Regions from separate parts of the Brevibacillus sp. SIMBA_040 genome, predicted to be linked through region 2. Evidence: a T-box and tRNA genes for the amino acid it is inferred to sense, from the RefSeq annotation. Region 2 holds a T-box; the other holds one or more tRNA genes.
What was found. A T-box is a leader RNA that pairs with one kind of tRNA and senses whether it is charged. The one in region 2 lies ahead of serS (serine--tRNA ligase), so its partner is inferred to be a tRNA-Ser.
Positions count from the first base shown of each region.

Region 1: it encodes a tRNA-Ser, which carries the amino acid that the T-box ahead of serS (serine--tRNA ligase) is inferred to sense. The anticodon was not compared.

Region 1 covers NZ_JAWRXI010000021.1:89,592-101,085, reverse strand. The annotation lists gene SB752_RS26940 (3-oxoacid CoA-transferase subunit B) at 1-307, shown strand, start outside; gene SB752_RS26935 (peptidase) at 335-1,612, shown strand; gene SB752_RS26930 (aldehyde dehydrogenase family protein) at 1,824-3,242, shown strand; tRNA gene SB752_RS26925 (tRNA-Ser) at 3,318-3,406, shown strand; gene SB752_RS26920 (sulfite exporter TauE/SafE family protein) at 3,477-4,277, opposite strand; gene SB752_RS26915 (LysR family transcriptional regulator) at 4,409-5,287, shown strand; gene SB752_RS26910 (hypothetical protein) at 5,504-5,788, shown strand; gene SB752_RS26905 (hypothetical protein) at 5,788-6,279, shown strand; gene SB752_RS26900 (acyl-CoA synthetase) at 6,551-8,122, shown strand; gene SB752_RS26895 (exo-beta-N-acetylmuramidase NamZ domain-containing protein) at 8,209-10,275, opposite strand; gene SB752_RS26890 (sporulation protein) at 10,494-11,117, shown strand; gene SB752_RS26885 (AfsR/SARP family transcriptional regulator) at 11,225-11,494, shown strand, end outside.
Region 2 covers NZ_JAWRXI010000018.1:219-11,712, reverse strand. The annotation lists gene SB752_RS24650 (hypothetical protein) at 1-354, opposite strand, end outside; tRNA gene SB752_RS24645 (tRNA-Arg) at 545-621, opposite strand; gene aceA (isocitrate lyase) at 723-2,012, opposite strand; gene aceB (malate synthase A) at 2,040-3,647, opposite strand; gene serS (serine--tRNA ligase) at 4,068-5,351, opposite strand; T-box leader at 5,405-5,629, opposite strand; gene pdxT (pyridoxal 5'-phosphate synthase glutaminase subunit PdxT) at 5,766-6,341, opposite strand; gene pdxS (pyridoxal 5'-phosphate synthase lyase subunit PdxS) at 6,352-7,236, opposite strand; gene SB752_RS24615 (D-alanyl-D-alanine carboxypeptidase family protein) at 7,345-8,652, opposite strand; gene guaB (IMP dehydrogenase) at 8,842-10,302, opposite strand; gene SB752_RS24605 (YaaC family protein) at 10,469-11,491, shown strand.

The DNA.
Region 1 (11,494 bases), on a different contig from region 2:
GATCGTGCCTGGCAAGCGTGTGCCTGGCATGGGTGGAGCGATGGAGCTGGCACAAAAGGCAAAAAAAGTAATGGTGGTAACGACTCATCTCGATAAAAATGGACGCTCCAAAATTGTTCGTGAGTGCTCATTGCCACTCACAGCTGCCAAAGCAGCAGATTGGATCATTACGGATATGGCGGTCATGGAGGTAAAGTCAGACGGTCTGTATTTGCGCGAGGTCATGTATCCGTATTCGGTAGCCGATGTGATTGGCGCGACGGAAGCAGAGCTAAAAACAGAAGGCGAAGTCGGAGTATTCCGCTAAATCATAACAAGTGATCGGGGGATGAAAATGGCAAACTGGCAAGCGCTCATTCACGAGCAATTGGAAAAGGATCGCAAAGAGGCCACAGCGCTATTACAGGAGTGGGTTCAAAGTCCAAGTGTGCAAGGAGAGGAGCGTTCCATACAGGAGAGCATCGCAAGCCGTCTTGCTGAAATGGGGCTGGCAGTTGATCTGTGGGTAATGGAAGGCGAAGAGCTGCTGGCTCATCCCTATTTTGTATCGCCTCGTACCGTATTTGACGTCAGTCCAAATGTGGTCGGCGTGTGGAAAGGCCAAGGCGGGGGCCGCTCGATTATTTTGAATGGTCATGTGGATGTCGTGCCTGCCGGCGATCAGGGTCAGTGGAGTGACGACCCGTTCAGTGGGAAAATCGAGGAAGGGAAGCTGTATGGACGCGGGGCTACCGATATGAAGGGTGGCAATCTGTCTTCTCTGCTCGCTATTCAAGTGCTGCAAAAGCTTGGTGTTCAATTGAAAGGCGACGTCATTTTCCAAAGCGTGGTCGAAGAGGAGAGTGGCGGTGCAGGTACGCTCGCAACCATTTTGCGTGGCTACAAAGCAGATGCCGCTCTGATCCCCGAGCCGACTAATATGAAAATCTTTCCGAAGCAGCAAGGCTCCATGTGGTTCCGTTTGACTGTAAAAGGTCGTTCGGCTCATGGCGGAACACGCTATGAAGGCGTCAGTGCGATTGAAAAAAGCTTGCTGGTCGTGCAGGCTATAGGCAAGCTGGAAAAAGAGCGGAACGATCGACTCGATGATCCTCTTTACGAAAAGCTGCCGATCCCGATCCCAATCAACATCGGTGTGATCGAAGGGGGAAAATGGCCTTCTTCAGTAGCTGACCTCGTCAAGCTGGAGGGACGTATGGGTGTGGCGCCAGGAGAGCAGATGGAGGACGCCAAGGCAGAAATGGCAGCAGCATTGAAGCAGCTGGCACAAATTGATCCTTGGTTTGCTGAGCAGCCTGTAGAGCTGGAATGGTATGGTGCACGTTGGGTTCCTGGAGCGGTCGATGAGGATCACCCTCTTATGGGAATTTTGCATAACCAGTTCTCGGCAGTTACGGGCAGTCGTGCGGTTGTAGAAGCGTCTCCTTGGGGTACCGACGGAGGGCTGTTAACAGCATTGGCAGATACACCAGCCATTGTAGTAGGACCAGGGGTTACACAAGTAGCACATTATCCGAATGAATATATCGAACTGGACGATGTGTTTCGCTGTGCAGAAATTTTTGCGCTCACCTTGGTAGAATGGTGCGGTGTTGCTGAAGAAAATAAATAAGGAATAGCTGTCGGTAGTTCAAAAGTACCGGTGTGAAAACGGCATCAATCGACAGCAATCATATTAACCGACCTTCGTCATGTTTTGTCGATGAGGGTCGGTTTCTTTTTGGAGATGGTCGACAGAAAATACCAAGGAAGGCATGGGTGAGCTGGAGAATGTCTTGGGGATTAGTAATATCTTATTTCGCCCATGGATGGAGGAGTTGGCTATGAAAAAAGCATGCTATATCGGAGGAGAATGGGTAAGCACTGCTGAGTATGCACCACTTTACTCTCCCTATAGCGGCCAAGAAATTGCCCAGATTCCCCAAGCAGATCCCCATACTGTAAAAAAAGCGATTGCTGCTGCAGAAGGAGCCGCCACAATTATGCGCAGGCTGCCTGCTTATCAAAGGGCCTCGCTGCTGGAGAAGATATCGATCCAGATGAATGAGAGGCTGGAGGAAGCGGCTAGAATCATTGCTATCGAAGCTGGCAAACCGATCAAGACAGCACGAGGAGAGGTCATTCGTACGATCCAGACCTATAAATTTGCTGCTGAAGAAGCAAAGAGGCTGCATGGAGAAACGGTTCCCCTGGATGCTGCCATTGGCGGAGAGGGACGTATTGCATACACCGTCCGCGAGCCGCTTGGCGTGATCGGCGCTATCACTCCGTTTCATTTTCCGATGAATCTGGTTGCCCATAAGGTAGGACCTGCCCTGGCTGCCGGGAATACGGTCGTGCTAAAGCCAGCATCACAAACACCACTGAGTGCTTTTTTTCTCGCGGAACTGGCAGAGCAGGCAGGTGTTCCTGCTGGTGCTCTGAATGTGGTGACGGGCAGTGGAGCCATTGTCGGCGATCAGTTAGTTACAGACCATAGCGTGCGTGCGTTGACTTTCACTGGTAGTCCTGACGTTGGGATCGCGATACGGAATCGAGCTGGATTGAAAAGAGTTACACTCGAGCTTGGGTCAAACTCGGCCGTGATTGTCGACCGTGACGTACAGCTCGGAGAAATTATCCCACGCTGTATCTTTGGTGCCTTTGCCTACTCAGGTCAGGTGTGCATTTCTGTGCAGCGCATCTACGTGGTAAAAGAGCTATATGCGGAATTTGTTCGCAGGTTCGTTGCCGAGACACTGACGCTGCGCGGGGGAGACTCCCTTTCCGAGGAAGCCGACTACTCAGCGATGATCCATCCAGAAGAAACAAAGCGTGTCTTGGGGTGGATCGAGGAGGCAAGGCAGCTAGGAGCACGAGTCGAGTGCGGGGGGCAGGTTGCAGGGCTTATGCTACTGCCAACGGTGCTGACAGGAGTGCCCGCAAATGCACAGGTTTCCTGCCAGGAGGTATTTGGTCCAGTCGTCATAATTAATCCGATTGACTCAGTTTATGAAGGGATCAAGCTTGTGAATGACTCTAGATACGGCTTGCAGGCTGGAGTCTATACCAATAACCTGGGTTTGGCTCTCTATGCGGCAGACGAGTTGCAGGTAGGCGGAGTGCTGATTAATGACATTCCAACCTTCCGGGTAGACCATATGCCGTATGGTGGTGTAAAAGAGAGTGGGATAGGCAGAGAAGGTGTCAAGTACGCCATAGAAGAAATGACGGAGCTGAAGCTGGTGATCGTCAAACGATGAGGAAAGAAAAAGAGTAGAAACCTCTTGCAAATAATAGGAGACCTATGCTATAGTAACTATTGTTGATTAAAACGCGGAGGGATACCGAAGTGGTCATAACGGGGCGGTCTTGAAAACCGTTAGAGTGCAAGCTCACGCGGGTTCGAATCCTGCTCCCTCCGCCATACTTCTACTTTTTTACTACTGATAAAAGAACTTATCAACCTCTCGCGCGTAACGAGGGGTTGTTTTTATTTATTCAAAGACCATGATCAGAACAACCACAACCAGCAGAATTAAATAAATTTTTGAAAACAGACGGTCAGGGAGATGCTGGGCGATATGGGTACCAAGCGGAACACCGATAAATCCCCCCAGAACAATGCCTAGAAAGGCGGGCATGTAGACGAATCCTAAGCACCACTCGGGAAGGCCGGGTTGCTGTAGTCCAGTTGCGATTGATGTAGCAGCCCCAACTATTGCAATCGGAAGACTTAATGGGTTTGCCAACGAAACGGCATGAAGCATGGCAAGTCCACGTTTTCGTAAAAAGGGAACAGTGATTACACTGCCACCAACACCTAACATGGTGGCGAGAAAACCTATTCCAAGGCCAAGCGATGACGTTTTGAATGGAGTGGGCAACGTGAACTTCAAACCATCAACGTCTAGAAATGATTTTTTTCGAATGGACATGACGATTGTATAAACTACCAGCAGTATGAACAGATAGCGCAAAATATTTCCTTGGATAAAAGGTGCTGATAGTCCGCCCAGGAGAGCACCGACAGCTATGGCTGGCGCAAGTCGGAAGAAAATGGACCAAATAACATGTTGTTTTCGATGATGTGATATCGTTGAATTGATCGAATTTGCAATCATGATGGCAAGCGATGTTCCAATTGCCACATGCATGATAAAAGCTTGTGGAACACCAAAGCCTGGCAAGAGCAAATACATAACAGGGATTAATACAAACCCCCCACCAAATCCAAACAAGCTTGAAAGAACACCGGTTAAGATGCCAATTGCTAAAAATCCAATGAATAATAACATGAGCTGCCTCCTGACAAATTCAATCGTTTGATTTTGTTGCAACACGTCCTCTAAAGTAAAGTATAATAACATTATTGACATAAATAAAATTGTTGTTATTGATGCTATCCATAAATGGGGGTAATGTCATTGTGGAAGATGCACCGTTAGAGTTATATCGTGTTTTTTATACGTGCGCAAAAGAGGGGAGTCTGACAAAAGCAGCAGAGAAATTACATGTGACACAACCCGCAATCAGTCATTCTATTAAGCAATTGGAAAAAAGCATGGGGGGAGCACTCTTTTCGCGAGTTCCCAAGGGTGTTATCTTGACACGGGAGGGAGCCGTGCTGCTGGAGTACATCGAACAAGCTTTTCACTACATTGCTTTAGGAGAAAAAAAGGTGGCAGAAATGCGGCGACTGCTCGCAGGAGAAGTGCGAATCGGGGCGGGTGATACCCTTTGTAAATACATCCTGCTCCCCTCACTAGAATCATTTCATGATGACCATCCTGCTATCAAAATAAAAGTGACGAATCGAACTACGCCCGAAAGTATAGCATTGTTGAAAGATGGCACAATAGATTTTGCCCTGGCTAATTTACCTTTGACCGATCCCCAGCTTGAAGTGAAAAAAGTATTTGAAGTCCACGATTGCTTTTTCGCTGGACCACGTTTCGAACATGTGAGGGATCGAAGGCTCTCACTAGACGAATTACTTTCTCTTCCGCTTATTCTACTTGAAGAAGGTAGCAACTCCAGACAATACCTGAATCAGTTTATGCAGCAAAAAGGATACATCCTTGAACCAGAAATTGAGCTTGGAAGTTTAGACTTGTTAGTCGAATTTGCCAGAATTGGACTTGGGGTTTCTTGTCTTACACGCGAATTTGTTGATCTGGAAGGTTCCACATTGTTTGAAATTGATTTAGCAGAACGGATACCACCGCGTGAGATCGGCATCGTCAAATTGAAGAATGTTCCTTTATCCGAAGCAGCGAGCGCGTTCGTACATTCTTTTTTCTTTTAAGGGAATGAATGAGCAGGGAAAGCAACCCTCAGCGCGAAAAACATGTAAGCCGGTCCTTCGGGGCTGGCTTTTTATTTTCCACTAGCAATTTGTTCGCTTGTGTTGTGCTATAATGATTACAAAATATTAACAAAATATAGTGATTTTAGGGATTTGGAAAAGGAGTACTTATGGATTTACTTTGTCACCTAAAAAAATTTTAGGAGAGTGACTAGTTTGACTCACCTCATCAAGCGTTTCTCGATATTCGTTTTACTGTTGGCATGTTTCTTCAGCTATGCACCTGCTATCTATGCGGACTCGGAAGTAGCTGATGAAGCAAACACTTCGTTAACGCAGGAGAAAGAAGAAGGAGAGCTTACACGGTTACCAGAGGTGATCGATGATGAGGCTCCTATGACTCTTACTTTTAGCAAAGAACAGTATGCACCGGGCGAGACTGTTGAATTTACAGCAGAAGTGGAAAGGCGAGGAACATACATGGTGGCAGTACGCAATTAATGGTTGATTATGAGAAAACGCCATTGCGATACTCGATGAGAAGTACAAATCAATCATTTATCGTAAAAGGGAAAATTACTGCACCCGAGACGGATGGGACGATATCCATTGTTTTTTCTTTAAGGATGCAAGATAAAACAGGATTCATTTGGACTGGCTATAAATCAACAAGACTGAAAATTTCTTCTGTAAAGTCACTCTCATTAAGTCCGTCCAAAGCGACGGTAAAGGTAGGGGAGGAGGTTCTTTTAGTAGGAAAGCACTCGAGGGGACTAGATGCTGAGACAGGGTGGAATGTGGACGGATCGGTATACTTTAAGTTGATCAAAAACGTTGTACGTTTAGATAGTGATGATGAGTACAGCAGGGAAGTGACTTCATTTATTCCAGGAAAACCTGGGGTGTATACTGTATATTATGGCATCGATTATAAATTGCAGGATGGCACTCCGCAGCATGAATACCTTTCTGCAACGATTACTGTAGAGTAAAGAGGAGCATCGCACAAAAGCCTGCTTTTGCAGAGCCAAACAGCGTTCGAATCCGTTTTTTTCCTCAAAATCCAGTAGAACCAATGTCGATGCAACAGTCAATTTGATATATGCTGTACCTAGGGACTCGGAATTTTCTTGGGGGCCTGCGGTAGCTTCAATAATGCAGAGGGAGCTGCCGTTTTTTTTAACTCAAAATATCAGAAAATACACATTATATAGATAATTGCTGGTATAATGACGATAAATGTTTTCTGAGGGAGGCATGCATATGATCGAATCAAATCGTGTCAGGAGAAATACACTTGGTGACATATTGCGAAGGAGCCACGGACGCTTTCCTGACAAGGTCGCCTTGCAGTTTGAGGAAGAAGCTCTTACATACAAGCAATTCGATCATATGGTGAATCAGACAGCGAATGTATTGCTGACAAAAGGTCTGCAAAAAGGCGAGCGAATGGCGGTGCTGTCACGAAATTCTATGGATTTTGCCATTCTGAACTTCGCTTCTGCCAAAGCTGGAATCATTCTCGTTCCCATAAACTTCATGCTGAATACAGAGGATGTCGCATATATTTTAGCACACTCAGAGGTAAATGCATGCTTCGTATCGCCAGAGTTCAAAGCAGTCGCCCAAGCGGCAATCGAGCAGGCGGCAGTCTCGCCACGGCTGTTGTCGCTTATCTCCAGACCGGCTGCCTCTGACGGAGAGTGGCATGTATTTAGAGAGATGATCACTGAAGCAGATGCACAGGAGCCGGAGGTTGATCTGACAGACGATGACGTTGCTCAGATTCTATACACGAGTGGAACAGAATCGAAGCCAAAAGGCGTCATGCTCACACATAAAAGCATTATCTCCGAATACGTGAGCACGATCATCGAAGGAAACATGACGTCAGAGGATGTAGCCATACATGCACTTCCACTGTTCCATAGCGCACAGCTGCACTGCTTCCTTGGGCCGTACATATATCTGGGGGGCAGCGGGATTATTTTGGAGCAGGCAACTCCTGATTTGATGCTGCAGACAGTGGAGACCTACAAGGCTACGCAGCTGTTTTGTCCGCCGACTGTCTGGATTGCACTGCTTCGTTCACCTGCATTTTCCTCACGTAATTTGACCTCGCTCAAAAAATGCTACTATGGTGCTGCAATCATGCCAGTTGAAATTTTGAAGGAGCTCAACCAGCGCTTGCCGAATGCACAATTCTACAACTTCTATGGTCAGACAGAGGTGGCTCCTCTCGCTACAGTCTTGAAGCCAAACGAGCAGCTCCGTAAAGCTGGCTCCGCTGGAAAGCCAGCTCTCAACGTCGAAACAAAAATCGTCGATGATGAAGGCCAGGAAGTTCCACGCGGGTCTATCGGGGAGATCGTCCATCGCACGAGTCACGCCATGCTGGGTTATTTTCGTGATGAAGAAAAAACGCGGGCGGCATTTAACGGTGGGTGGTTTCACAGCGGCGATTTGGGGATTATGGACGAAGAGGGCTTTATTACGGTAGTCGACCGAAAAAAAGACATGATCAAATCCGGGGGAGAAAATGTAGCGAGCAGAGAAGTCGAGGAATTGATCTATCAGCATCCAAAAGTATCTGAGGTAGCGGTTATCGGTATCCCGCATCCTTATTGGATTGAAGCAGTAACGGCTGTTGTGGTGCCAAAAGCAAATGAAGCTGTGACCGTTGAAGAGCTGCTTGACTTTTGCAGAGAGCGCCTGTCCTCGTTCAAGGCACCTAAATATGTGGTAATTGCAGAAAACCTGCCGCGAAACCCTAGTGGAAAAATATTGAAAAGAGAACTTCGTTTGCGATATGAGGTGCTTGCCACACAATCATGATGCGTGAAAGAAGTCGTAAAAGCTCCTAAAAAAGCAGCCCGCTCGTACGGTCAAAACGACCTACGAGCGGGCTTTGGTTTTTAGGTTTACTTAACAGTAGAAATCGTCGGGTGCTCAGAGGTAATGATTTCAAATCGATACCCTTTTCCTTTCAGGAAGGAGATGACCTCAGGCAGAGCTTGGGCTGTAGCTGCCTTGGTGCTTGAGTCATGCATGAGGATGACGATTTCCTTTTGAGACTTCACTTGCTGTTTGATATTGGCAAGTGCTCCTGCGGCTGTATAGTGGCTGCTCCGAGCATCGCCATTGGTTACATTCCAGTCAATGAAGATGTATCCGCGTTTGTTAGATTCGGCTTTGATCGAACTCATCACGGTTTGTTGCTTGTTATACAGTTTTTGATCCTGATATTTCAGACTGACTGTATTGGTGCTGCCACCAGGATAACGGAAGACAGTAGGTTTTATACCCGTGGCTTTTTCGATCAATTGATTTCCTTTTTCCAAATCAGCGAAAAAAGCATCCCTGCTCTTGTACAGTACTCGGTAATCATGGGAGTACGTATGACCGCCGACTGCATGACCCTCACTGATTGCCCGTTTGAGGATTGCTTCATTTCCAGATACATGACTTCCAACGATAAAGAACGTAGCCTTTACTTCATTTTTCTTTAGTATATCCAAAACCAGTGGGGTGATTGGGGACGGACCATCATCAAAGGTCAGGTAAGCCACTTTGTCGTTAGGATTTGTCACTGGCGCTGGCTTTTGTACGGGCGCAGGCGGATTGACCGGTGGTTGAACCGCTGTGCCGTTTGTTCCTGTTGTGCTAGGTAGCGGTGGTTTCGTTACCGGCGGTTTTCCTGTACCCGTAGTTCCAGTTGAAGGCGCTGTAGGTTTCTCTGTTACAGGAGCTGTTGGAACAACTAGTTTGCTATGGATGACGGACGTAGGATGGAATGGCTCCTCCCCATAAATCAGATAAGCCTTGCGTAATTCTTTAAATTGCTTGAGTTGTTCTGCATAAGAAGCTTCCACCTCTTGGGGGGTACGACCTTGCTCTAAATACTGACCAATTTTGTTTGTGCCCATGACTTTGTCAAACAAGACCATTTCTTTATCTGTACTTTTCGGAACGGGAAAATGATTCAGCGCTCTGGCATACGTCAAAGCATAGATGCCCGTTTTTGCTGGATTAAACAATCGTGGCTCATTGATTTGCAGGCGAACACCACCCAAGGATTCCTTGTTCTCTGGCAAGAATACGACACCGGGCAGCAAGCTGCCGTTTAGCAAATCAGCGTACTTGACAGAATCGATACCTTCTCCGCCAATCCATGTAAAATTATCAGCCTGCTTGATTCCCGTGCTTTCTCCCAAGCCGGTAGCCATGTAGCCAAAGACGGAGGTAAGATCCGGGATGTGGGGAGAGCTTTGGACCCACGTCAAGCCAGTATCGTGGAAAATCATACTGCGCGTATATCCGTACATCGGTATGACAGTAAGGTCGACTCCAATGTTCCGATTAAAAAACAACGCCAACTCGCCAATCGTCATTCCGTGTGCCAGCGGAATCGTGTCTACTCCGATAAAGGAGCGGTAGGGTGCTTCGAGTACCGGCCCATCCACGATCGTACCCCCGACAGGATTCGGGCGATCGAGAACGATGATTTTTTTATTCTGCTGCTCTGCTGCTGTCATTGTATACTGCAAGGTAGAGATGTAGGTGTATGTACGTGAACCGACATCCTGCAAATCTATAAGAAGAATATCCACGTCTGCGAGCATTTCTTTCGTAGGCATCCGTGTCGAACCGAACAAACCGTAGACCGGGATACCATATACAGGATGAACATAGCTCGTTACCTGTTTTTCTGCTGGGGTTTTACCATCCAATCCATACTCGGGAGCGAACAGTGCAGCAAGCTTGACAGTCCGATCTCTACGCAACATGTCGATTGTGCTCATACCTTGACTGTTGACGCCAGTCTGGTTCGTTACGAGCCCCACTTTTTTGCCTTCAATCTGTTGATGGAATTGATCAAAGAGAATATCACTTCCTAATTGAATGGCAGCGGTGTTGGCGGAACTCCCACCTTGAGGAATCATACTTAAAATAAGTGCCAGGATAAGAAAAGGAATTAATTTCTTCATGTTTCTCCGCCTCTTTCAAATGTCGTTGCATGTCTATTGTAACGGTTTTTTGAAGGAATATGGTTTCATTTTTGTAACTATTTGAAATTAGTTCGAAAGGTAGGGGTTTTAAGTATTACTTGCGCTTGTTATGGCGGCATTTTATTAAAATTTAGGGCGTAGATTCCTTGAGTAAGAACACCTCTTGCACATCAAAATAAATGCAAGGAGGTGATCTTGTGAAACGAATCGGATTAGGGATATCTGTATCCGTATTAGTAGCCGCCATGCTTACCGGCTGTTCACCCAACAAGGAGCAGGGTACGGAGGATATGAGCGGGAATCAAGCCAAGTTCGAAGCTTACGGAATTAATTTCCAAAACGATAATGCAGGACGAGATAAAGGGCCAGCAGCCATGATCAGCCAAAAAATGGTTCACAAACGAGAGCCCCATCTCGTTGGAATTTTGGAACGTCATGCTGAGAAAATCCAAGGCGTTGTAGACATCAAAGTACTTGCTTATAAAGATTCACTGCTAGTGGGAGTATTGCCGATTGATACACCCAAAGTAGATGAGGTTAATCCGAGGCCGTCGATTCCGTATACCCCTGGGAAAATTATCCGTGTAGACAATGGACACACCGATAACCTGCAAAAACGTGTGGTGGACAGAATGCGCACCAGGCTGCAAACGGAATCACGCTTTAATACGATGTACGTCTCTACAAACCGTGCGATCTATGATAAAATTGCGGACCTTCACTCGCGGATTGTGCGAGGCGAGCAGGTGAGCAATGAAGAATTCCAAGTGCTGATCAACGATATCGGTTATACAGTAAAAGGCGTTAACCTTGTTGATTAATACGCATCCACCTGGATACCCGGGTGGGTTTTTTGTGTGCAGGAAAATAAACAGAAATGGGGAAATAGTCAAAAGAGAGTAGAGGAGAACGGCAAGGAGTGCAAGTCATGAAATCATCTCATGTTTCCATTTCTCAAATTACACCGCCGAGGCAAAAGCCTTATGTATTACGAAGACCGGCCCTTGCGAAGAAGCTGCGCTTATTACATCACGCTCCGCTGTGCCTGGTTCACGCAGCAACAGGCTACGGAAAGACAACTGCCCTAGCGACCTTCTTGTACGATGCGGGTCTGGAAGCCAGCTGGTATTTTATCCGGGCAAAAGATAAAGGACTTCCACAATTTTTGCAGGGTCTGGTAGAAAGCGTACGGAGGCTT
Region 2 (11,494 bases):
AGTATCATACATCATTCCAATTGATTTTGACGCTGTACTTACCAACGTAGCAAATTGTTCATGTGCTGCACGAAAATCCTCATGCGGTACGGCTATCATTTGAAAATCAATGAATATCTTTTGTGACCGCTCGTTAAAGTCTGTCATCTTCGTAATTGCTTCTTCATCACTCACTTCATCTGCACGTTCAAGCATTTCATTGAACTCTAAACCTAACTGCATTTGCCTGTTGAGAATACCTGCGAGTTTATCCATGTAATCTTGTACCTTAACCACATCTTGCGAGCTTACGCAGCCCGTTATAGCCAAAGAGAGGATAATCACAAACAGCGATATACTTTTTTTAAGATTCACAATGTAATCCTCCTGATAATCAATTCGCAAGTCACAATTATTCAATATTTATATGATATAGGAAAGATTACCATTTTAACAGCCGTATACTTCTTCATGCACCCTTTGTACTTTTCAAAAGGTAACCGTTGGTCGTAACAGCATCTATAAAAACAAAAAAAGCCTTGATGCATCAAGGCTTTTTCAACGATGGCGTCCCCGAGAGGATTCGAACCTCCGACCTACAGTTTAGGAAACTGACGCTCTATCCTGCTGAGCTACGGGGACATTGTTTTCTATATCCTCCATTATAAAAACAATCCAGCCATTTGGCAAATGAAGGACTAGGGTACATTAGCCCCTAGTCCTCGTTTTTGATCGATTGATATTTAGTTATGTGCGAACTGTTCTTCTTCAGTTGAGCCAGTCAGTGCGGTCGTGGAGGATTTTCCACCTGAAATAACTTGTGCTACCTCGTCAAAATAACCGGTTCCTACCTCGCGCTGGTGGCGAGTAGCGGTGTAGCCATGTACCTCGCTACCAAATTCAGCTTGCTGCAATTCGGAGTAGGCAGCCATTCCGCGATCACGGTAGCCGCGGGCCAGCTCGAACATGCTGTAGTTGAGGGAATGGAAACCTGCGAGCGTAACAAATTGGAATTTGTAGCCCATTTCGCCCAGCTCCTCCTGGAAGCGAGCAATCGATTTTTCATCGAGCTTCTTCTTCCAGTTGAAGGATGGCGAGCAGTTGTAAGCCAACAGTTTACCTGGGAATTGCTCATGAATAGCCTCTGCAAACCGACGTGCTTCCTCCATGTTAGGCTCAGACGTTTCGCACCAGATCAGGTCTGCGTACGGTGCATATGCGAGACCGCGTGCGATCGCTGCATCCAGTCCACCCTTCAGGCGGAAGAAGCCTTCTGCTGTACGCTCCCCAGTGAGGAACGGTTTATCCTGCTCATCGATGTCGCTCGTGATCAGGAAAGCACCATTCGCATCGGTACGCGCCACGATGATTGTTGGAACTCCCATCACATCCGCAGCAAAACGAGCGGAGACCAGGTTGCGAACAGCTGCCTGGGTAGGAATCAGTACTTTTCCACCCATATGGCCGCATTTTTTCTCAGATGCCAGCTGATCTTCAAAGTGAACGCCTGCTGCGCCAGCTTCAATCATGCCTTTCATTAGCTCGAATACGTTCAGTGGTCCACCAAAGCCAGCTTCGGCGTCAGCCACGATAGGCGCGAACCAGTGCGTATCTGTACCACCCTCAGATTGGTCAATCTGATCTGCACGTTGAAAAGCTTGGTTAATACGTTTGACCACCTGTGGAACGCTGTTTGCTGGATAGAGGCTTTGATCGGGATACATTTGACCAGATAGGTTCGCATCCGCTGCGACTTGCCAGCCACTCAAATAAATGGCCTTTAAACCTGCTTTTACTTGCTGAATCGCCTGATTCCCGGTCAAAGCACCTAACGCTTTAATATGGTGCTCGGTATGCAACAGGTTCCACAAGCGCTCTGCACCCAGGCGAGCCAATGTATGTTCGATCTGAACCGATCCACGCAGACGTACAACATCCTCTGCGGTATAAGTACGGGTAATTCCTTTAAAGCGCTCGCCTTGCCAGATTTGTTCTAATTGTTGAATCGCTTCCTGCTTGTTTTGTTTAGTCATTTTCGTTTCCCCCATCCTATTTTTATTTTATAGATAGCGATAGCCCGGTACGGTCAAGAAATCCTCAAACTCATCTTCTGTAACCAGTTGCAAGAAAAGCTCTCCCGCTGCTTGGAGCTTGCTTGTTTCATACCGCTCCTGACCCATCGCTTGTTTCAACACCTGCAATTCCTCACTTAACCACTGCTTCACCAAGGCCTCGGTTATTTTGCGTCCATCCTGCAAAACACCATGGCGATGACGAATCCACTGCCACACCTGAGCACGGGAAATTTCTGCGGTAGCAGCATCCTCCATCAGGTTATGGATTGGAACAGCCCCCATCCCGCGCATCCATGCTTCGATATATTGCAAGCCTACGCTGATGTTGGTGCGTACGCCTTCTTCTGTAATGACACCTTCAGGCACTGCCAGCAAATCCTTGGCTTCTACCTGTACGTCTTCGCGTTTGTACCAGATTTGGTTAGGCTCGCGCATCAAACGATTGAATACTTCCATCGCGACAGGTACCAAGCCAGGGTGAGCTACCCAGGTGCCGTCATGTCCGTCATAGGCTTCACGTTCTTTGTCAGCACGTACTTTGGCGATAGCTTCCTCGTTTTTCACCGGGTCATTTTTGACAGGAATCTGGGCAGCCATCCCGCCGATGCATGGTGCTTGGCGTTTGTGACATGTCTTTACCGCCAGCGTTGTATATGCCCGCATGAACGGAACTGTCATCGTCACCTGTGCTCGATCAGGAGTGATGACATCAGTCAGATTCCGAAGCTTTTTGATGTAGCTGAAAATATAATCCCAGCGACCACAATTAAGTCCAGCACTATGCTCACGCAGCTCATACAAAATCTCATCCATTTCAAATGCAGCCAAAATGGTTTCGATTAGTACAGTTGCCCGAATCGTACCACGCGGGATATTTAATTCATCCTGTGCGAAAAGGAATACGTCATTCCATAGCCGTGCTTCCAGATGACTCTCCAGCTTTGGCAGATAAAAATACGGAGCTGTCTGGTTCGCGATGAGCGCCTGCACATTGTGATAAAAATAGAGACCAAAGTCTACCAGGCTTCCGGAAATCGGCTTCTGGTCGAGAAGAATGTGCTTTTCATCGAGATGCCAGCCGCGCGGACGAACAACAAGAACGGCTGTCTTGTCATTGAGCGCGTACTTTTTCCCTTCAGGGCTGGTAAAGGAAATATTGCGTCTTACCGCATCCTTCATATTGATCTGCCCCTGAATGGTGTTATCCCACGTAGGCGAGTTTGCATCCTCAAAGTCTGCCATGAAAAGGCGTGCACCTGAGTTCAGCGCATTGATTACCATTTTGCGATCACCAGAAGGACCAGTAATCTCTACACGTCTGTCTCGCAAGTCGATCGGTAGGGGAGCAACTGTCCAATCCCCATTGCGGATCTCTGCTGTTTCCTGTAAAAAATCTGGCAGCTGACCCGCATCAATTTGCAGCTGTCGTTCCTGACGCTTCGCGAGCAATTCCTGTCTCTTGTCACCGAATCTTTGCTCCAGCTTAATTATGAATTGAATCGCTTCCGGTGTAAGTATTTCACTGTATCCGGAGCGCATTTCGCCAGCGATGTGTATCTCCAGCGGATGTGAATTAGTTGGCATGGTAGTCAAAGCAGCTCATCCTCCCTGAGCACGGACGTATTATTATGGTACAGATGTTAAAACGATAATTTATTATAGTACAGCGGAGGCAAAAAAAATGGTCTTACTCTTGATACCCGCTGCCACTGCAATGGCTGCAGCTGACATGTCCATCCCCCAAGCAAGTATGGCAAGCCGACCCGTTGTCATCGTGACCAACGCCTCCACATCTTGGGCAATTTTGTTCGCCGTTTCCTTCACACCGGTAGCAGTCCATTTTCCATTCCCTCCATGTCTGTATTAAAACAATATTCTTAAGATTCGTTTTTATTATATAACAGCCATTGATACAGCGCAACACAATTTTAAAAAAATTCGCTCTGTATTAGAACACAAAAAAACAACCCTTGTTCCTTAAGAAGGAGCAAGAGCTGTCTATACATTCTTTGATTATTGTTTTCGAGCGATTCTTTCCACTCCACCCAGGTATGGACGAAGTACTTCTGGAATCACAATAGTTCCATCAGCTTCTTGGTAGTTCTCCAAAATAGCTGCCACTGTACGGCCAATCGCCAGGCCCGATCCGTTTAGCGTATGAACAAATTCCGGCTTCGATTTCGTATCACGACGGAAACGGATATTGGCACGACGCGCCTGGAAATCCTCGAAATTCGAGCACGACGAAATTTCCCGATACGTATTGTTGCTTGGAATCCAAACTTCCAGATCAAATTTCTTCGCAGCAGTGAACCCGAGGTCACCTGTACACATGCTTAGTACACGGTACGGCAAACCGAGGAGTTGAAGCACCTTCTCTGCGTTTTTCACCAGTTTATCCAGCTCATCATACGATTCTTCTGGTTTCACAAATTTCACCAGCTCAACCTTGTTGAATTGGTGCTGACGGATTAACCCACGAGTGTCACGGCCTGCAGACCCCGCTTCCGAACGGAAACACGCACTGTATGCAGCATAGTAGCGTGGCAAATCTGCTGCATCCATAATTTCGTCACGATGCATATTCGTAACAGGAACCTCTGCCGTTGGAATCAGGAAATAGTCTGGTCCTTCCAGTTTAAAAGCATCCTCTTCGAATTTTGGCAGTTGGCCCGTACCTGTCATGCTCGTACGGTTCACGATATACGGAGGGATAACTTCCTCGTAGCCATGTTCGTTCGCATGCAAATCCATCATGAAGTTCATGAGTGCACGCTCAAGACGCGCGCCCATTCCTTTATAAAATACAAAGCGGCTTCCAGTTACTTTCGAAGCTGCTTCAAAATCGAGAATTCCCGCCTGGCTAGCCAAATCCCAGTGGGGCTTTGTCTCGAAATCAAAGTTACGAGGCTCTCCCCACGTCCAGGCTACCACGTTATCGTCTTCCGATGTACCGACTGGTGTGCTCTCATGCGGGAGGTTAGGCAGGCTCAGCAAAATGTATTCCTGCTGCTCATCCAGTTGGCGAAGCTCCTCGTCGAGAGCCTTGATTCGCTCGTTAACCTCTTTCATTTCAGCGATCAGGTGGTCTGCGTTTTCTTTGTTGCGCTTCATCACTGCTACCTGTTCAGATACAGTGTTGCGTTTATTTTTCAGAGCATCTGCTTCCTGAATAACCTGACGTCTTTTTTCATCTACTTCTGCAAATTGATCCAGTGCAGAAATATCTTCGTTGCGGTGCTCTAAACGACGTCTTACTTCCTCCAGATCTTGGCGTAACACTTTTACGTCCAACATAGGTAAATCCCTCCGAATCTCTAGTAATAACAACAAAAAACACCCGTCCCCTGGTAAGGGACGAGTGTTGTATACCCGCGTTGCCACCCTCGTTGATACATGCACATCAAATCTTTGTGCATCTATCCACTCTTCCGCCATAACGGGACGGGACCGGACAAAGTTATCTCCTTTGTCACTCCGAGATGGATTCCTCCGCACACCGGATCGGTTTGCACCTACCACCGACTCTCTAGGCCAGGCTCTTGCGAAGTACTTGTTCTCATCAGCGTATTGTCTACCTATATGATTACTTCTATTGTTAACTGTACTACAGGTTCTATACTTGTGTAAAGGGCAGCTACCCATAATCTTCCTAAAGGAAAAAATCGACATCTCATCGATGCCGATCCTCTCCTTGCTGCTTCCTTATTGTTAACTTCGGTACTCCTTCACCATATCGAGGAAAAACTTATGAAGTCTCGTATCTTCCGTCAATTCAGGGTGAAAGGCTGCCGCAAGATAATGACCGTTTCTCGCTACTACGATCTTGTCTTCATACTTTGCCAAAACCTGACCACTTTCTCCTACCTCCATAATATACGGGGCACGGATGAAAACGGCAGGATAATCAGCTGCAACTCCCGCAATCGGCATGTGGGCTTCAAAGCTTTCTTTTTGGCGTCCAAAAGCATTCCGTTCGACTTTTATATCCATCAGCCCAAGGTGGTAATCGTCTTGACCATTGATCCGGTTCGCCAGAAGAATAGCTCCTGCACATGTTCCGAAGATCGGCTTTTTCTCTTCGCCAAATTGACGAATGGCTTCCATGAAACCGTACTTGTGCATTAGCTTACTAATCGTAGTGCTTTCACCGCCTGGGATTACCAAGCCGTCCAGGTCATCTAATTCTTCTACTTTTTTAACGGAAACCGCTACAGCTCCTGCCTCTTCCAGCATTCGCAGGTGTTCTGCTACAGCTCCTTGCAGAGCGAGGACACCGATTTTCATGTGGTTCACCTTACCAGCCGCGCTCTTGCATGCGATCTGCTTCGCGGATTTTGGAGATTTCGAGACCTGGCATTGCCGTACCCAAGCCTTTGGATACACGTGCAATCAGTTCGTAATCGGTATAGTGAGTAGTAGCTTCAACGATTGCCCGAGCAAATTTCTCTGGATTTTCCGATTTGAAAATACCGGAGCCTACAAACACGCCATCCGAACCCAGCTGCATCATCAGGGCAGCATCCGCAGGTGTTGCCACACCGCCAGCTGCGAAGTTAACTACGGGCAGCTTGCCTGTTTTATGAACTTCTTCCAGAAGCTCGTAAGGAGCACCCAGATTTTTTGCTTCTGCCATCAACTCATCGTAGGACATTGCCTGTACCTTACGGATTTGGCTCATCATGGTGCGCATATGACGAACTGCCTCTACAATGTTGCCTGTACCTGGCTCTCCTTTTGTACGGATCATGGATGCACCTTCGCCGATACGGCGCAGTGCCTCTCCCAGATCACGGGCGCCACATACAAACGGTACAGTGAACTCTTTTTTATTGATATGGTACAAATCGTCTGCTGGGGTTAAAACTTCGCTCTCATCGAGGTAGTCCACACCAAGAGACTCCAGAACACGCGCTTCTACAAAGTGACCAATACGAGCTTTTGCCATAACAGGGATGGAAACTGCTTTTAATACGTCTTCCACAATACCCAGATCAGCCATACGCGCTACTCCACCTGCTGCACGAATGTCAGAAGGGACACGCTCAAGTGCCATTACTGCAACAGCACCTGCCGCTTCAGCAATTTTCGCTTGCTCTGCATTCACGACGTCCATAATGACGCCGCCTTTTTGCATTTCAGCCATACCTTTTTTTACGCGAGACGTTCCTACTTGTACCATGAGATTTCCCCCTACCTCGTTGAAGTCGGAACCGGAACTGTTATGTGGTGTTATGGTTCCTTGTTACCGACATTGTAAACCAAAGAGAAGGGGGAAAACAACAGTTATTTATTTTCCTGTTCCACTACTGAACAGATTGCTGAAAAATTGGATGATGCTGCGGAAGAACAAACGAATCCAGCTGGCCTCTTCAACTTCCTGACTTGCTACTACATCTACTCCAGCTTTAGCCGCGTCCTCAGGCTGCAGGAATTCTGCATCCTTCCCGCCTTCTTCCTTGAGCACGAGTTTACCGATGACTTGTCCTTGCTTGATTGGCGCACTCAAGTCTTGGAAGGTCACGCTTGGCGTAAACTTTACGTCGCTGCCGATTTTTGTCAGCATGTTTACTTCACTGCCTGTAACGGCTGGAACGCTCAGCTCCACACCATTTTTTACAGCAGCTGTTTCAAATCCCTTGATTGGTGCATTTTTGTCCATTTGCTTTGTCATTTTGAAATTGCTGAAACCATAATCGAACAATTTTCTCGTCTCAGAAAAACGTTGAGTATCGCTTTCGGTATTCATGACTACACTGATCAGGCGCATATTGCCACGAACTGCTGTACCGGTAAAGCAATAGCCTGCTGCTTTCGTATAACCTGTTTTCAATCCATCTACGCCCTCGTAGTAGCTGATCAAACCTGGCAGCATCCAGTTGTAGCTTTTCTTGCTCCACTCTTTTGGAGTACCTGTGCGGAATGTAAAGCTTGGTTTTTTGGAGACTTCCAATGCTTCCGGAAAGTCGCGGATCAGAGCTCGTGCCAGAATAGCAGAATCGCGCGCAGACATGAGGTTTTCTAATTGATCGGTCTTAACAGAGTATGGTCCTAGCTCATTAGCTGGCAAACCTGTGGACGTGACAAACGAGGTGTTTTTCATTCCGAAGTCTGCTGCCTTTTTGTTCATCATCTGAACAAAGTTGGCTTCGCTTCCTGCTACCTTTTCTGCAAGAAGCACCGTAGCATCATTGGCTGAAACGACTGCCATAGCTTCGTACAATTGTTTAACTGTAAACGATTCCCCTTTATTCAGGTAGACCCCGGATGCATCCGAAATCTTTGCAATGTAGAATGCATAATCACTTACCGCTACGACATCATCCCAGCTAATTTTCTTTTGTTTGACGGCTTCCTGCACCAGATATTCAGACATCATCTTACTCATGCTGGCAGGAGGTAGTGCTACGTCAGGGTTATTGCTATAAATCACCTTACCAGTAGATGCCTCCACAAGAATGGCAGATTTCGCTACAAGCTGCAAATTGGCTGCAGGTGCGGTTTCTGCATTGGCTACAGTGCCTCCCATTGCTGTCGTAAACACAGCGACAGAAAGGAACAGACCTGTCAATCTCTGTGTCCATGTCTTTCGTTTCATGTATTCTCTCACTCTCCCATTTCTGTCGAATTTGTCTTAGTGAAACGTGCACACCGCTTTAAGTTTACCATAGGTAGCAGGCCCTCTTGAAGCTTGTTTCCTCCCATTTCCATGTGTAAAACCCTAGTAAAAAACCCCTTTCTACTTAATTGAAAGGGGTTTTTTGGGACTATATGACTAATCGCTTTTTTAGGAAATGGAGTAGTTTGGAGATTCCTTGGTAATTTGTACATCATGTGGATGACTTTCACGCAAGCCTGCCCCTGTAATGCGAACGAACTGAGAGTTGTTAATCAGATCCTCAATCGTTTTTGCTCCGCAATATCCCATGCCAGCACGCAAGCCACCGATCAGCTGGTACGTAACATCTGCCAATGGGCCTTTGTACGGTACCCGGCCCTCAATTCCTTCTGGAACCAGCTTTTGCTCGTTTTCCTGAAAATAACGGTCTTTGCTTCCTGCTTTCATTGCACCAATGGAGCCCATGCCACGATAAACTTTAAAACGTCGGCCCTGGAAGATTTCAAACTCGCCCGGGCTCTCTTCGGTTCCCGCGAACAAGCTACCGATCATGATGGCAGAAGCGCCTGCGCCTACAGCTTTTGGCAAATCCCCTGAGTATTTAATGCCGCCATCGGCAATAATTGGAATATTGTACTCGCGAGCTACTTGTGCACAATCGTGGATAGCCGTAATTTGTGGAACTCCAATCCCTGCCACAACACGTGTCGTACAAATTGACCCTGGGCCAATTCCTACTTTTACTACAGATGCCCCTGCTTCGATTAAATCACGGGTAGCTTGTCCGGTTGCAACGTTTCCAGCTACGATCGTCAGCGTCGGATACAGCCTTCTAATTTCTTTTACAGTATCAAGAACACCTTTGGAGTGGCCATGTGCAGTATCAATGACAAGCACATCAACGCCTGCCTGTACAAGTGCTGCTGCACGGTCATACGTATCGGCAGAGACACCTATAGCTGCACCACACAATAGACGTCCCTGTGGGTCTTTAGCCGCATTTGGATACTGAATCGCTTTTTCAATGTCCTTGATGGTAATGAGTCCGCGCAAAATGTTTTGCTCGTCTACCAGAGGAAGCTTTTCGATTTTATGCTTCTGCAGAATGGCTTCTGCCTGATGGAGTGTCGTACCGACAGGAGCAGTCACCAAATTTTCTTTGGTCATTACTTCTTTGATTGGGGTAGAAAAGTCGTGTACAAAGCGAAGATCACGGTTAGTAAGAATCCCGATCAAATGCTTTTCCTCGTCTACGATTGGAACACCAGAGATTCGGTATTTCCCCATGAGAGCATCTGCGTCTTCTACTGTATGGTCTTGTGACAGCGAAAATGGATTTGTGATGACACCGCTCTCTGAACGTTTTACACGGTCTACTTCGCCTGCTTGCTGCTCAATGGTCATGTTTTTATGGACTATTCCAATACCACCCTGACGAGCCATAGCAATCGCAAGTGCAGATTCCGTCACTGTGTCCATACCCGCACTAATCAGTGGAATATTTAGGACAACCGTCTCGCTTAATTTCGTTCTAAGGTCAACATCCCTAGGCAAAACCTCAGATCTTGCTGGAATGAGCAACACGTCATCAAACGTCAAACCCTCTTTTATAAATTTGTCTTCCCGCACAGTAGCAAGCTCCTCTCGGCAAATAGTTTAAGACAGTTTAACAAACGGCATAATTTACTGTCAAGGAATGCGTAAAATGTTCGGTTATGAAGTGAATTTTACAGATAAGTCAAAAAAATAGCAGATGATAATAGATAGAAAACGAAAATTGATAAAGGTGGTTGCTATGGATAAGGCTTGGACATCACTTCGTTTTTTGGAGACAGAGCCAACAGCTCGCAAATATTTGGCCGCCTGCTATCACGGCATGGGATTGGAGCATTCTGATCGACTGGCCTTTCAACAAAGCTCCCGGTTTCTTTATTTGTGGAAGCAGGCACGACAATTTTATCAAACAGCAACGGATGCCGATCTTTCCATCCAGCCGTTGCTGCTGTTTTATGGTTGTTCACACCTATTAAAAGGAATGCTTTTAACCCGTGACCCCACCTATCCGCAAAATAGCCGCGTCTTGCAGCATGGTGTAACGACGAGAAAGCTAAAACGCAGTGCCTACTTATTAACTGAAGATGAGATTCGCCCACAAAAGGAAGGCCTTTTTGCCCATCTCTCTCAAGTCTTCTCTCTTAGTCCACTCCAGGAACGTTATTTTGCCCATGACTTATTTGCCTCCATACCGGGTGTAAGTCATGCTTATGCTTTAACGACTAGTAAGGAGCAGTTTTGGGTTCGCATGGAGATGACCAGGCTGGCTCCTCCGAGAGAACTAGAGGCGATGCATAACGGAACTTGGATAACTGTTTGTTTTCCAGAAGGAAAAGACGGCCCCTTATCCTATTCGACAGAAACCTTCATGCAATATATCCGTCGACTTACTCCTCCTGCCTGTAAGTTAGATCATGTGCGATGGAGGGAAGGAACCATCAAGGAAATGTTACTTCCCCAGTTTGCCCTTTCTCAATTGGAACAACACCCTCTATTTCGGGTTCAGGAACAAACACTCTTTTTTTGGAATGGTCCTTCGACCTCTCCTCCTCTACCCGAGTGGGCTAGCCACTTTCTGCTCCTGTACCTTCTAAGTATGCTATGTCGCTATGAAACAGAATGGTGGGGAGAATTGACTCTCTCTCATGGCTTTGCCGAACGTTTTTTGGTTGAGCTTTTTCTTGAGCATCATGCTTCTACATTTCCCACGGTTATTATGAAACAGATCCAGCAAAATAACCGTTTGATCTTACCTACTCAATAATGA